DNA from 3 places in the Mesorhizobium sp. AR02 genome. Region 1 is predicted to be linked to each of the others. Evidence: riboswitches for the same ligand, from Rfam matches in the RefSeq annotation. Region 1 holds a riboswitch; each other region holds the start of a gene.

Region 1 (4,195 bases):
CGGGGAAGAACAGTCCGCGCCTGAAGCGGCCGGCGAGGTCGGGTTCCAGGAGCGCAATCTCATCTTCATCGACACGCCGATGGCCGGACGTGCGGCTGGCGAACCGGTCAAGCTCGCCCGCCTCGCGCGGCGCGGCCACGACCAGTGTTCCGGCGCGTGTCACCTGACCCGGCAGCACCGCATCCCACCAGTCGGCAGCGTCGCATCCGAGATCCAGCACAGGCTGCTCGGCGCTTTCACGCTCGCACCATGGCGCCAGCATGCCGCCGGCGAACCACGATGCGTTGCCACAGATGCCATGCCGGGTCTCGGCGACTGTGACCGTCGCGCCGCGGGCGGCGAGCTCGAAGGCGGCGGTGAGGCCGGCGACGCCGGCCCCTTTGACCAACACCCTCATGACGGTTACCGGCGCCTCTGGCATGAGCGGTGCGTCGGTCTCGCCAGCTGGCATGTAGAGATCGCCGCCCTCGCGGTATTTCGCCGCCATCGCCGCCATGCCCTCTTTCTGTGCCTCGGCGCGGATGTCGTGAGAAATACGCATGGAACAGAATTTCGGTCCGCACATCGAGCAGAAGTGCGCCAGCTTGTGCGCCTCCTTGGGCAAGGTCTGGTCGTGGAAGGACCGCGCGGTTTCGGGGTCGAGAGACAGGTTGAACTGGTCCTCCCAGCGGAACTCGAAGCGCGCGCGGGAAAGGGCATCATCCCTGACTTTCGCGGCCGGATGGCCCTTCGCCAGGTCGGCGGCATGGGCGGCGATCTTGTAGGTGATCACGCCAATCTTGACGTCGTTGCGATCGGGAAGGCCGAGATGCTCCTTGGGCGTGACGTAGCAGAGCATGGCGGTGCCGAACCAGCCGATCATGGCCGCGCCGATGCCGGAGGTGATGTGGTCATAGCCCGGCGCGATGTCGGTCGTCAGCGGTCCAAGCGTGTAGAAGGGCGCCTCGCCGCAGACGGCGAGCTGCTTTTCCATGTTCTCCTTGATCTTGTGCATCGGCACGTGGCCGGGGCCTTCGATCATTACCTGGCAATCCTTCGCCCAGGCGATCTGCGTCAGCTCGCCGAGCGTTTCCAGCTCGGCGAATTGTGCTGCGTCATTGGCGTCGGCGATCGAGCCGGGACGAAGACCGTCGCCGAGCGAGAAGGACACGTCATAGGCGCGGCAGATGTCGCAGATCTCCGCGAAATGCTCGTAAAGGAAGCTTTCCCGGTGATGGTGCAGGCACCATTTGGCCATGATCGAGCCGCCGCGCGAGACGATGCCCGTGACCCGGTCGACGGTCAGCGGGATGTAGTGCAGCCGCACGCCGGCGTGGATGGTGAAATAGTCGACGCCCTGTTCGGCCTGTTCGATCAGCGTGTCGCGGTAGACCTCCCAGCTCAGATCCTCGGCGATGCCGCCGACCTTCTCGAGCGCCTGGTAAAGCGGCACTGTGCCGATCGGCACCGGCGCGTTGCGCACGATCCAGTCGCGGATGTTGTGGATGTTGCGGCCGGTCGAGAGGTCCATCACCGTATCGGCGCCCCAGCGGATCGCCCACACCATTTTTTCGACCTCTTCGGCCATCGAGGAGGTGACAGCGGAGTTGCCGATATTGGCATTGATCTTGACCAGGAAATTGCGGCCGATGATCATCGGTTCGCTCTCCGGGTGGTTAATGTTGGCGGGAATGATCGCCCGCCCTCGCGCCACCTCATCGCGCACGAATTCGGGCGTGACGAAATCGGGGAGCGCCGCGCCGAAGGCTTCGCCGTCGCGTTGCAGCTTGCCGCGGACGATCTCGCGGCCGAGGTTCTCACGGATGGCGACGAACTCCATTTCGGGTGTGACGATGCCGGCGCGCGCGTAGGCGAGCTGGGTCACTGCCTTGCCTGATCTGGCCCTGAGCGGCCGGTTGCGGACCGGAAATTCTGGCGTCAGCCGCTCGCCAGCCGCAAATCCATTGTCTTCCGGCCGGACGTGGCGGCCGTCATAGGCTTCGACATCGCCGCGTGCCGTAATCCATTCGTGGCGAAGCCGGGCAAGGCCCTTTTCGATGCTGGTTTCGACCGTCGGGTCGGTATAGGGGCCGGACGGATCGTAGACGGTGACGGGCGGCTCGCCGGCGGTCGGATGGACAGAGATTTCGCGCATCGGCACCCTGATCTGCGGATGGAGGACGCCGGGCTTGTGGATTTTCCGTGAGGCGGGCAGTGGTCCCGTCGACACGGTGGGGGTGAGGGCATTCATCTTGATGCTCCTTTGCTCATGCATTGGAGACCCAGTTCTGTGCCGGAAGGATGAAAAGACGCTTCTGTCGCCCTGCCGAAACAGGACCTCGGGCGTAAACTCCCGCAAAGCGCTTGCACCGTCCCTACGCCAGTATGAACTGGATCAGGTTCAACGGGTCACTGCGCCGCGAAAGCCAGCAGTATCTCAGCCCCTTGCCGGGACTCCCCTGGTGAATGCGCCGAATTGAACGGGCCAGCGCTACTTTGTCAAGCGCCTTCGGCCCGCGGCGGTGATCAGCTACAATCTCACCCAATTGGGTGAGATTGCTATAGATGTCTGTCTGCTCGTCGTCGGCAATCCTTCCGCCTGGGCTAGACGCCCCGTTTGTTTCCCCACAGCAGAACATGAAGCTGGGGCAGTACACGCGCCTCGAACCACCTGTCACGGGTTACCTTTTCGACCAGCCATTCCATGCGTTTCATCACACCGGCCATGTCGATGGACGCGTCTTCGTTACCGGGACGCGGCGGCGTGTGGTTGCCGGGCTGCAGATAGACGGGTAATTGCGGGTAGCGCGCCGCGGCGTCCTTGGCGTAGGCATAGTCATCATCGTCGAAGACGACGAGCTTGAGCGCCATCTGTGGCTTGTCCAGCGCCGCCTCGACGCAGGCGTCGAACGCGGCCCAATCCGTCGTCATTTCGCTTGAGGGCGGCTTGGGGCTGAGCACCAGCACGTCGAGATCCGTGAACCATTCCTTAGGCACCGAGCCTTGGGTTTCCAACGCAAAGCGGTAGCCCTCACCATGCCCGCGGTCGATCAGCGGTCCAAGCGGCTGGATGGCCGGATTGCCGCCCGACAGCGACACCATCACCGGCTGACCGCCGGAAAGCGCGATGACCTTTTGCCAGACCGCGTCGGCAGACATCATCTCCCAATCATGGCGGAAGCGACTGTCCACTGCATGCAGGCTGTCGCACCACGAACAGCGATAATCGCACCCACCCGTTCTTACGAACACCGTCGGCAAGCCGATCAGTATCCCTTCGCCCTGAATGGTCGGCCCAAAAATCTCGCTGACGCGGATTCCGGGATGCAACGCGCACGTCATGGCCGGTATTCCGCCCAGGTTTTCGGCGTCTCGCTCACCCGCACGGCGGAGGTTTGTGGTAGCCGCAACTTGCACCAGTCGTGGAAGTGTCTGGCCAGACATTCCGCCGTGACACGGTCATGCCCCAGAACGTCGTTAAGATGGCGATGGTCGAACGTCCCATCGATGTAGTGCTTGAGCGCCGACAGGTCTTGGTAGTCGCGCACAAAGCCATGTTCGTCCAGCTCGCCCCCTGAAAGTTCCACGACGACAATGTAGTTGTGGCCGTGTAGACGCGCGCACTGATGGTCTGGTGGCAGGGAGGTGAGCTGATGCGAGGCCGAGAAGTGGAACTCCTTGGTAATGCGGAACATCACGCGCTCCTTGTCTGGATAGCGTGGAGCCAGAAGTCGGCGTCCTCATAATCTGTCGCGTCGGTGATGCGGGCCAGATCGAATGCTTCGCGCCGTTCGACGCATGTCCCGCAGCGGCCGCAATGACGTGCGCCGCCCTTGTAGCAGGACCACGTCGCCTCGAACGGTGTGGCGTACTTAGCCCCCTCGCTGACGATGTCGGCCTTCGACATATTCACATAGGGAGCGTAAAGGCGGATATCGGCATAGCCTGCGAGCGCATGGTTTTGCATCGTCTGAAAGGCGTCGATAAAAGCGGGCCGGCAATCGGGATAGATGAAATGATCGCCGCCGTGGACGGCAGTGGCCACCGCATCCGCCTTCTGCGCGGCGGCAACCCCGAAGGCGATGGCCAGCATGATGGCGTTCCTATTCGGCACCACCGTGATCCTCATGGAGTCTTCGGCATAGTGCCCGTCGGGTACGTCCGCATCATCGGTCAGCGCCGAGCCACTCAGGTTCCGGCCGACATCGCGGATATC
Region 2 (4,195 bases), on a different replicon from region 1:
TGGTCGAGATCAGCGCGTTTTCCCAGGCGCTGCCGAAACCGCCATAGGTCAGGCCGTCAAGGTCCCTCGGGCTTTTGATCTCGCTGCGCGCCGCGTTGAAGACCACGCGGCCGGTTTCGGACTGCACCACGGCATAGACGGCCTTCAAATCGGCACCGGCGGTCTTCTGGGTGAACAGGCTGATGGTGCCGTTGATGCCGAAATCGGCGACGCGGTTGGCGACCAGCGTGCCAGCGCCGGTATCGCTGTAGGGCAGAATGTCGACCTCGAGGCCGGCCTCGCGATAAAACCCCTTGTCGCGCGCGACGAACAGCCCGATGTGGTTGGTATTGACCGTCCAGTCCAGCGCGACGGTGACTTTTTGCGTTGCTGCGAAGGAGCGGCTCGATCCGACAACCAGCGGAAGGCCGCTGGCAAGGGTGAGCAGCAAGGCCTGCCGGCGCGTCAAGTCAGTCATGGTCATGTCCTTTGGATGGTTGAGGGTTGAGCAAGATGTCGAGGATCTCGGCCTCGAGTGCGCTGGCCTGCTGCGCGGCAGCGCCGGTCGGATCGCGCGGGCGCGGCAACGGCACCCTGATTTCCCGCAAGACACGGGCCGGGCGCGCCGACAGAACGTAGATGCGGTCGGACAGGAACACGGCCTCGCGCACATCATGCGTGATCAGCAGCGCCGTCCAGCGATGATACCGCCACATCTGTTCGAGCCAGCGCTGCATGGCCGCGCGGGTCAGCGCGTCGAGCGCGCCGAACGGCTCGTCGAGCAAAAGCATGTCGCGCTCCTGCACCACCGTGCGCAAAAGCGCCGCGCGCTGGCGCATACCGCCTGAAAGCTGGGCCGGAAAATGCCGCTCGAAACCGGCAAGCCCGAACTCGGCAAACAGCGGCGCGACGCGCGCCCGCGCCGCCTTGCGCCTGACGCCTTGCACCTCGAGCCCGAGCGTCGCGTTGTCGAGGATGCGCCGCCACGGCATCAGTGCGTCGCGTTGCGGCATGAACGCAAAATGCCTGCCATGATCGTCGAGCGGCACGCCGTCGAAGAACATCTTGCCTTCGCCGTGCTCCGCCCCCGTCAAAAGCTGGAACAGCGTCGACTTGCCGGCGCCCGAAGGTCCGAGGATCGAGACGAATTCGCCTGCGCTGACGCTGAGCGAAATGTCGGCGAGCACGTCGAGCCCGCCAAACGCCTTGCGCACATGCCGCAACTCGAGCCGGCTCATTGCCGCGCCGCCTTCCCTGCCAGCTGCCGGTCGGCCCGCTCCCAGGGCATGGCGAGGCGCTGCAAGAGCACCGTCAGCCCGAACAGGACGAGAGTGAGTGCGGCACTGACACCGACGGCGGCCAGCACCAGATCGGAGCGGAAATTGTTCTTGGCGTTGAGCATGTAGATGCCCAACCCTTTGGCCGCGCCGGCATATTCGGCGAAGATGGCGCCGACCACGGCATAGGTGATGGAGATCCGCAGACCGGCGAAGAAATAGGGCAGTGCCGAAGGCAGCCGCGCCAGCACGAAGACGCGCCAGCGCCCTGCCCCCATGGCGCGCAGCATCTGGCCGATCTCGGCCTCGGTCGCCTCGTAGCCCTGCACCAGAGCCACCAGCATCGGGAAGAAGGTGACCAGTGCCACCAGCATGATCTTGGGGGCCAGCCCGAAGCCGAACCACAGCACCACCAGCGGCGCGATCGCCACCAGCGGCAAGGTCTGGCTGACGATGAAGACGGGAAACAGCGCACGTCGCAACGGCTGGAAAAAGTCGACCAGCATCGACAGCGCGAAGGCGGCACCGAGCGAGCAGGCAAAGCCGATCAGCGTGGCGCGGATGGTGGGGATGGCGTTGTCGATCAGCGCCTCACGATTGAGCATCGCCTGCTCGAAAACGCGTGAGGGCGCCGGCAGAACCGTCGGCTTGATGCCGGAATGATTTGCGTAGAGTTCCCAGGCCGCGAGCAGTAGCCCAACCGACAACACGGCCGGTGCCGCCTTGGCGAAGAGGCCCGCGAGCTGGCGCGGGCGGCTGGATGACGATGAGACCACGAGAGGACAACCTTGACGGCCGCGTATGGAAAACGCGTTCTGTTCAGACAGCGGTGGGGCTGTTGGCGGAAACCGTGACGTCAAGGGTTACGTGGCCGGCGCCCGGGCCGAAGCGGCAGAAGGCTTCGTTCAGCGCCGAAAAGATCGCGCCGGTATCGCCGCGCAGTTTGGTGCAGAAGTTCTTGGAGCGATCGTAGACGCCGGACTGTTTCAGGAAATCGATGCAGCCATAGATCTCGTCCATATGGTTGCCGGTGCCCATCACGTAGAGCGAGAATTGCGCCGCCGCCGGCTGGCCGGTGGCAGCAGCATTGCGTACTGCGGTGATGGCGGCTTCCTTGCGTGGGCCGAGCGGCCCGACAGGTCCGCCAAACGCGTCGGAGCGGCAGATCGGATCGTCCGGCTCGCCCGGGCAGCCGCGCGAAATGGCCGCCGACAGCACGCAATGCTTGCCGCTCTGCGCCGCCGCCACGAACAGGTCGCGCAGCGCCGGGAACAACACTTCGGGTGGCCCGACCAGCAAGGTCGAGATGTCGTCGGTCTCGATCCTCAGCCTGTCCCGGTAGGGATCGAGCGCGCCAAGCGCGCCCAGGATGACGCCGACGAAATCGTCGGCCATGGGATATAGGGAAATCTGTGCGCCTGAAAACATCGCCCGCCTCGCTCCGCTGGTATTACCCAGATCAGCTTCTAGGGTCTGTGGGCTTGCCGCCCCCGTCTCAGCCCCGACCGTACGGAGCACCCCTGTGGATGGGCGCGTTAAAGCATCATTCGAACCGAAGGGGAAGCCGTTTTTTCAGCGCACTGCGCCAGCTCTCAAATCTGCCCATCTTCCACCTTGCCGAAAAGCCGCATTTCAGGGGACGACTTTCTAACTGGAGAGCGCGCAAACGTGGCGTGCACTTTCACGAGCCGTTTGAGCAGGCGGCTATAGGTGAGATACCGGACCCTGCCATCGGCAAGATCGAACTCCACGCTCCCCCATCGTCTGACTGGCACTTGTCCGGTCGGCGGACCCAGCCGCCTGATCTGGAACCCCAGCCTGACCTTGCACCCAGCGACATCCAGATAGATGCCTGGAAGAGTGCCCAGCACATGCCACATCAGGGCAACATGCTTGATTGACATGGCCGACGAGATCATTGTGTGGGCCGGCTCAAGCCGCGCCCAGACGAAATCACCGGCCGGCTGCCGCATCCCCGAAAGGCCGCCTTTGCAGTAGGCGGGCGCCGCCTCGCTCACCAGCGTGCGCATCGCGCTCGCGACGCTGTCGATCAAGGCCCGCAGCGATACCCAGTCCGCCTCCGAAAACGACACCTGCCCGAGAATGTCGCCATCATCGAAACTGGCGGACATCTTGTGCAGCGTCACACCACCATGAACGGCGTGCTGGCCGTCCACGGCCAGGCGATGGATAGGGTGCGGGCCCCGATAGTTGGGCAACAACGCTGGATGAAGATTGAGCCCGCCTTTCGGGAAAGCACCGAGCAAGTCCGGTGGAATAAGGGCCGGAAACGCAAAGCAGATCAACACATCGGCTTTGCCCTCCGACAACTGGCTGCCGAGTGTGCCCCAATCATAGGGCCGGCCAAATTCGATCAGCCTTGCCGGCGTGTTGCCGATATAGCGTTTGAGCAGCAATCTGCGTCTCAGTCTTCGGCGAAAATTGCCGGTGCTGAAATGTTTCTCGCGTTGACGGAACGCCGGCACGACAATCGCGTGGATGAGATGGCCTGCTTCAAGCCATCCTGACAGCAGCGGCCCGGTGTAATGGGTGATGTCGAGCACGAACACGGCGGAAAGCCGGCCCGACCCGGTCTGCGGGCTCAAAAGCGCCGGCCGTTCAAGGCGCACATCAAGCCGATCCCCATCGGGGGGCGTTCAGACGGCAAGCCAGCCTCATCGGGCGGGCCTGACAGGGTTTGCAAAGTAAGTCCGTCGGTCAGGGAGCCTTGACAATTGAAGACGGCACCGTGGCGGTGACATCGGAAAGCCGTCCGCCTTTCACCAGAAGTGGCTTCTCATAGATTTTCTTCATGCGTATCTCCTGAAGCAAATCAGCATGTGCAGTTGGCCAGCAACGCCATCAACTGTCAATCGCCAGGCGGCGGCTGACAGTTGGTATTCACGCAGTCACAGGAATTATGCCGCCTTGCTTCTCGA
Region 3 (4,195 bases), on a different replicon from region 1:
CGGACCGTGGTCTCGCCGGCGAGCCGGCCGAGATCGGCCCCCAACCCGGCCATCACCGTGGCCGCCATTGGTCCGACAACGAACAGCACCGCCAGAGTGATGAGCATGGCGTTGAACAGGGTTTCGGTGCCAACGACTGACAGATAGCGGCGCTGCGCCACCGGCAGATTGGCGTCGCCAACGACATTGACGCCAAGCCGCGTCAGCGCCAGCACCACCAGAAAGGTCAAGGCGATCTGCAGTAACGTCAGCGTCACCGCCCGCGCCGGATCGAAATCGAATCGCAGCGCCTGGTAGATGCCGACCTCCAGCGTCGTCGCGGCCGGTCCGCCGCCAAGCGTCAGCACGATGGTGAACGAGGTGATGCAGAGCATGAAGACAAGGCCGGCGACACCGGGCAGAGCGGCGCGCAGCGTCGGCCATTCGATCAGCCGGAACGCCGGCCGCGCCCCCATGCCGAGTTGGCTCGCCAGCCGCCATTGGTCCGCGGGGATGGTCTGCAGCGCCTCGAGGAACAGCCGGACGCTGAGCGACAGGTTGAAGAAGACATGGGCGACCAGAATGCCGGACAGGCCGTAAATGCCTGGCCAGCCCTGACCGCCAACCGCGCTGAACAGGCCGGCGAAATAGCCGGCGCGGCCGTAGAGCGCCAGGATGCCAAGCGCCGCGACGATCGCCGGCAGCGCCAAAGGCACGGCAAAGAGCTGCAGGATGAAGGCGCGGCCGAAGAAGCGCGGATGCCGCGACAGGGCACGCGCCACGAACAGAGCAGGGATGACCGAGAGCAGGGTCGAGAGTGCGGCTTGCCAGAGTGTGAAGCGGACGACACGCAGCAGGTAGGGATCGAAGGCCGCCCAGGCGCCTGAGAAATCATGGGCGCCTTCGACAAGCAGCCCGGCAAACGCGCCGCCGATCAACAGGGTGATCGCGGCAAGCGCGACAATGCCGGCGGTGACGCGGGGGTCAGACGCGCGCCTTCCACCCTCCCCCTTGCGGGGAGGGTCGGAACGCGGATGCCGCGAAGCGGTGTCCGCGAGCCGGGGTGGGGGTGAGGCAGTGCTCAGCGTCGCAGCCCCCACCCCGCTCCGCTTCGCGGATCGACCCTCCCCACAAGGGGGAGGGTGAGAAGCGCGCTCATTTGCTCATCACCGCCAGCCATTCATCGACCCAGGCCTTGCGATTGGCGGCAACCTCCTCGGGGCTGAACAGCAAGGTCTTTGTCGGTTTGACCAGTTTGTCGAAGGCCGGGTTGAGCGGCTTGTCGGTCTTGCCTGCCGGGAACATCCAGTTGGTCTCCGGGATGGCGTCCTGGAATTTCGGTCCGGTCATGAAGGCCATGAACTTTTCCGCCAGCGGGTTCTTGGCCCCCGTGGTGGTGATTCCCGCGACCTCGATCTGCAGATATTCGCCCTCTTCAAAGGAAGCCGCCTGGTAGCGCTCGGTGTTCTCTGCAACCATGTGATAGGCCGGCGACGTCGTGTAGGACAGCACCATCGGCGCCTCGCCCTTGGTGAACAGGCCATAGGCCTCGCTCCAGCCCGGCGTCACGGTCAGCACCTTCGCCTTGAGCTTGGCCCAGGCTTCCGGCGCCTTGTCACCATAGACCGACTTCACCCACAACAGCAGGCCGAGGCCTGGCGTCGAGGTGCGTGGATCCTGGATGACGATCTTGTCGTCGGCGCTACCCTCGACCAGCTCCTTCAGGCTTTTGGGCGGCGTCTTCAGCTTTTCCGTGTCATAGACGACGGCGAAATAGCCGTAGTCAAAGGGAACAAACGTGTCGTCGGTCCAGCCGCCCGGCACGTTGATATCGCTCACCGCGCCATGGGGGGCAAACAGGCTCGAGGCCTTGGCATCGGCGGTAAGATTGGTGTCGAGGCCGAGCACGATATCGGCCTTGGTCGACGCCCCTTCGAGCTTGACGCGGTTGAGCAGGGCGACGCCATCGGCGACCGAGACGAACTCGACATCGCAGCCGCATTCGGCCTCGAATTCCTTCTTCACCACCGGGCCTGGACCCCAGTCGGCGGTGAAGCTCTCATAGGTGTAGACGGTGAGCTTGTCCTTGGCCAAGGCCGGCCCGGACAGCGCCACAATCATGGCTGAGACAAGAGCGTATAAAAGCGTGCGCATCGGCGCCTCCTTCGTTCGAATTAAAAGGAATTGAGGCGTCGGACTGTCCGAAACGTCTAATCCCTCCGCCGGTACAAACCGGATCAGGTTCAGCGGGTTGGCGAGATTGCCTCTCAGCCGGTCCGCGAAGATCGCAGCCGGCACCCCGTTAGAGCGTTTCGACACATAGGCCCGGCCGACGAACCGCGCAAGTGGCAGTTTGCCGGCCTTCCGTTTCCGCTGCCGGGCTGGTACAGGCCACCAGATATGAGCACATTCACCATCCTGCTTGGCGGCGATCTCATCCGCACGCCCCGGCTCGACCGCCAGGTCGAAGGCTCGCGCGTCATCGCCGCCGACGCCGGCATCGGCCATGCGCGGCTGCTCGGCCTTGTGCCTGAACTGTGGGTGGGTGATTTCGATTCGGTGCCGGCCAATCTTCCTGACGACCTTGCTTCGGTGCCCCGCCAGACCTTTCCGGCTGAGAAGGACAAGACCGACGGCGAACTGGCGATCGCCGCAGCCCTCGAGCGCGGCGCGACCCGCCTTGTGCTAGCGGGCGCCTTCGGCGGCAAGCGCGCCGACCACGCTTTCCTGCATCTGGCACTCGCCCTGCGGCTGGCCGAGGCCGGGACCAAGGTGCTGCTGACCAGCGGCGCCCAGGAAGGTGTCCCCTTGCTGCACGAAAAGGCCGACTTCGACTATGCCGACGGCACGCTGTTTTCGATCCTCGGCTTTTCCGAACTTGCCGGCCTGACCGTTTCTGGCGCCAAATGGCCGCTGAACCAGGTCGAGGTGGCCTTCGGCTCGTCCCTGACCATCTCCAACGAGGTCAAGTTCGACAAGACCGGGGGCCGCCTCGAAATCGCGCTCGGCCACGGCCGCGCACTGCTGCTCGCGCATCCGTATCCACTACCTGAAAGCTGACATGGCCCCGCCCCTTCTCAATCTCGACGGGATAAAACTGACCTTTGGCGGCACGCCGCTGCTCGATGGCGCAGCCTTGACCGCTTCGGCCGGCGACAAGATCGCGCTGGTCGGCCGCAATGGCTCCGGCAAGTCGACGCTGCTCAAGATCGCCGCCGGCCTGATCGAACCGCAGGATGGCGAGGTCTTCCGCCAGCCCTCGGCGACTGTCCGCTATCTGCCGCAGATGCCCGACATGGAGGGCTTTGCCACCGTGCGCGCCTATGTCGAGGCCGGGCTCGGGCCCGCCGACGATCCCTACCGCGCCAGCTATCTGATGGAGCATCTCGGCTTGTCGGGCGAAGAGCGGCCTAACGATCTGTCCGGCGGCGAGGCGAGGCGTGCAGCGCTTGCCCGCGTCATGGCGCCGGAGCCGGACATCCTGCTGCTCGATGAGCCGACTAACCATCTTGACCTATCTGTCATCGAATGGCTGGAGGAGGAGCTCGTCCGCACCTCCTCGGCGCTCATCGTCATCTCGCACGACCGCCGCTTTCTCGAGCGCGTGTCGCGCGCCACCGTCTGGCTCGATCGTGGCCAGACCCGCCGCCTGGACAAGGGTTTTGGCCATTTCGAGGAATGGCGCGACCTGGTTCTCGAAGAGGAAGAGCGCGAGCAGCACAAGCTCGGCCGCCAGATCGTGCGTGAAGAGCACTGGCTGCGCTACGGCGTGACGGCACGGCGCAAACGCAACATGCGCCGGTTGGGCGAGTTGCAGACCATGCGCCAGCGTTTCCGCGGCCATCGCGGCGCCGAAGGGACTGCGACCATGGTGGCGAGCGACGCCGCCGAATCCGGCAAGCTGGTGATCGAAGCGAAGAACATCGAGAAGAGCTTTGGCGACCTCACCGTGGTCAAAGGCTTCTCGACCCGCATCCAGCGCGGTGACCGCGTCGGCCTCGTCGGCCCGAACGGCGCCGGCAAGACCACGCTTTTGAAGATGCTGACCGGCGAATTGGCACCGGATGCCGGTTCGATCAGGCTCGGCACCAATCTGGAGATCGCCACGCTCGACCAGAAGCGCGAGGCGGTCGACCCGCAAGAGACCCTGGCGCAGTATCTCACCGACGGGCGTGGCGAAAACCTCGTCATCAATGGCGAGCAGCGCCATGTCGTC

What was found. Region 1 has a riboswitch for thiamine pyrophosphate ahead of thiC (phosphomethylpyrimidine synthase ThiC). Riboswitches for the same ligand answer to the same signal wherever they lie in the genome.
Region 2: linked by a shared signal. The riboswitch ahead of DBIPINDM_RS30925 (Ykof family thiamine-binding protein) and the one ahead of thiC (phosphomethylpyrimidine synthase ThiC) in region 1 are both predicted to bind thiamine pyrophosphate.
Region 3: linked by a shared signal. The riboswitch ahead of thiB (thiamine ABC transporter substrate binding subunit) and the one ahead of thiC (phosphomethylpyrimidine synthase ThiC) in region 1 are both predicted to bind thiamine pyrophosphate.

The regions. Positions count from the first base shown of each region.
Region 1 is NZ_CP080530.1:672,801-676,995, forward strand. Features, by position in the region: gene thiO (glycine oxidase ThiO) at 1-451, opposite strand, end outside; partial or broken gene thiC (phosphomethylpyrimidine synthase ThiC) at 425-2,230, opposite strand; TPP riboswitch at 2,334-2,450, opposite strand; gene queE (7-carboxy-7-deazaguanine synthase QueE) at 2,584-3,321, opposite strand; gene queD (6-carboxytetrahydropterin synthase QueD) at 3,318-3,674, opposite strand; gene queC (7-cyano-7-deazaguanine synthase QueC) at 3,674-4,195, opposite strand, start outside.
Region 2 is NZ_CP080531.1:5,514,104-5,518,298, reverse strand. Features, by position in the region: gene DBIPINDM_RS30940 (ABC transporter substrate-binding protein) at 1-457, opposite strand, end outside; gene DBIPINDM_RS30935 (ABC transporter ATP-binding protein) at 450-1,217, opposite strand; gene DBIPINDM_RS30930 (ABC transporter permease) at 1,214-2,032, opposite strand; gene DBIPINDM_RS30925 (Ykof family thiamine-binding protein) at 2,076-2,684, opposite strand; TPP riboswitch at 2,675-2,788, opposite strand; gene DBIPINDM_RS30920 (formyltransferase family protein) at 2,849-3,826, opposite strand.
Region 3 is NZ_CP080531.1:3,309,040-3,313,234, reverse strand. Features, by position in the region: gene thiP (thiamine/thiamine pyrophosphate ABC transporter permease) at 1-944, opposite strand, end outside; gene thiB (thiamine ABC transporter substrate binding subunit) at 1,135-2,133, opposite strand; TPP riboswitch at 2,177-2,291, opposite strand; gene DBIPINDM_RS20140 (thiamine diphosphokinase) at 2,380-3,039, shown strand; gene DBIPINDM_RS20135 (ABC-F family ATP-binding cassette domain-containing protein) at 3,041-4,195, shown strand, end outside.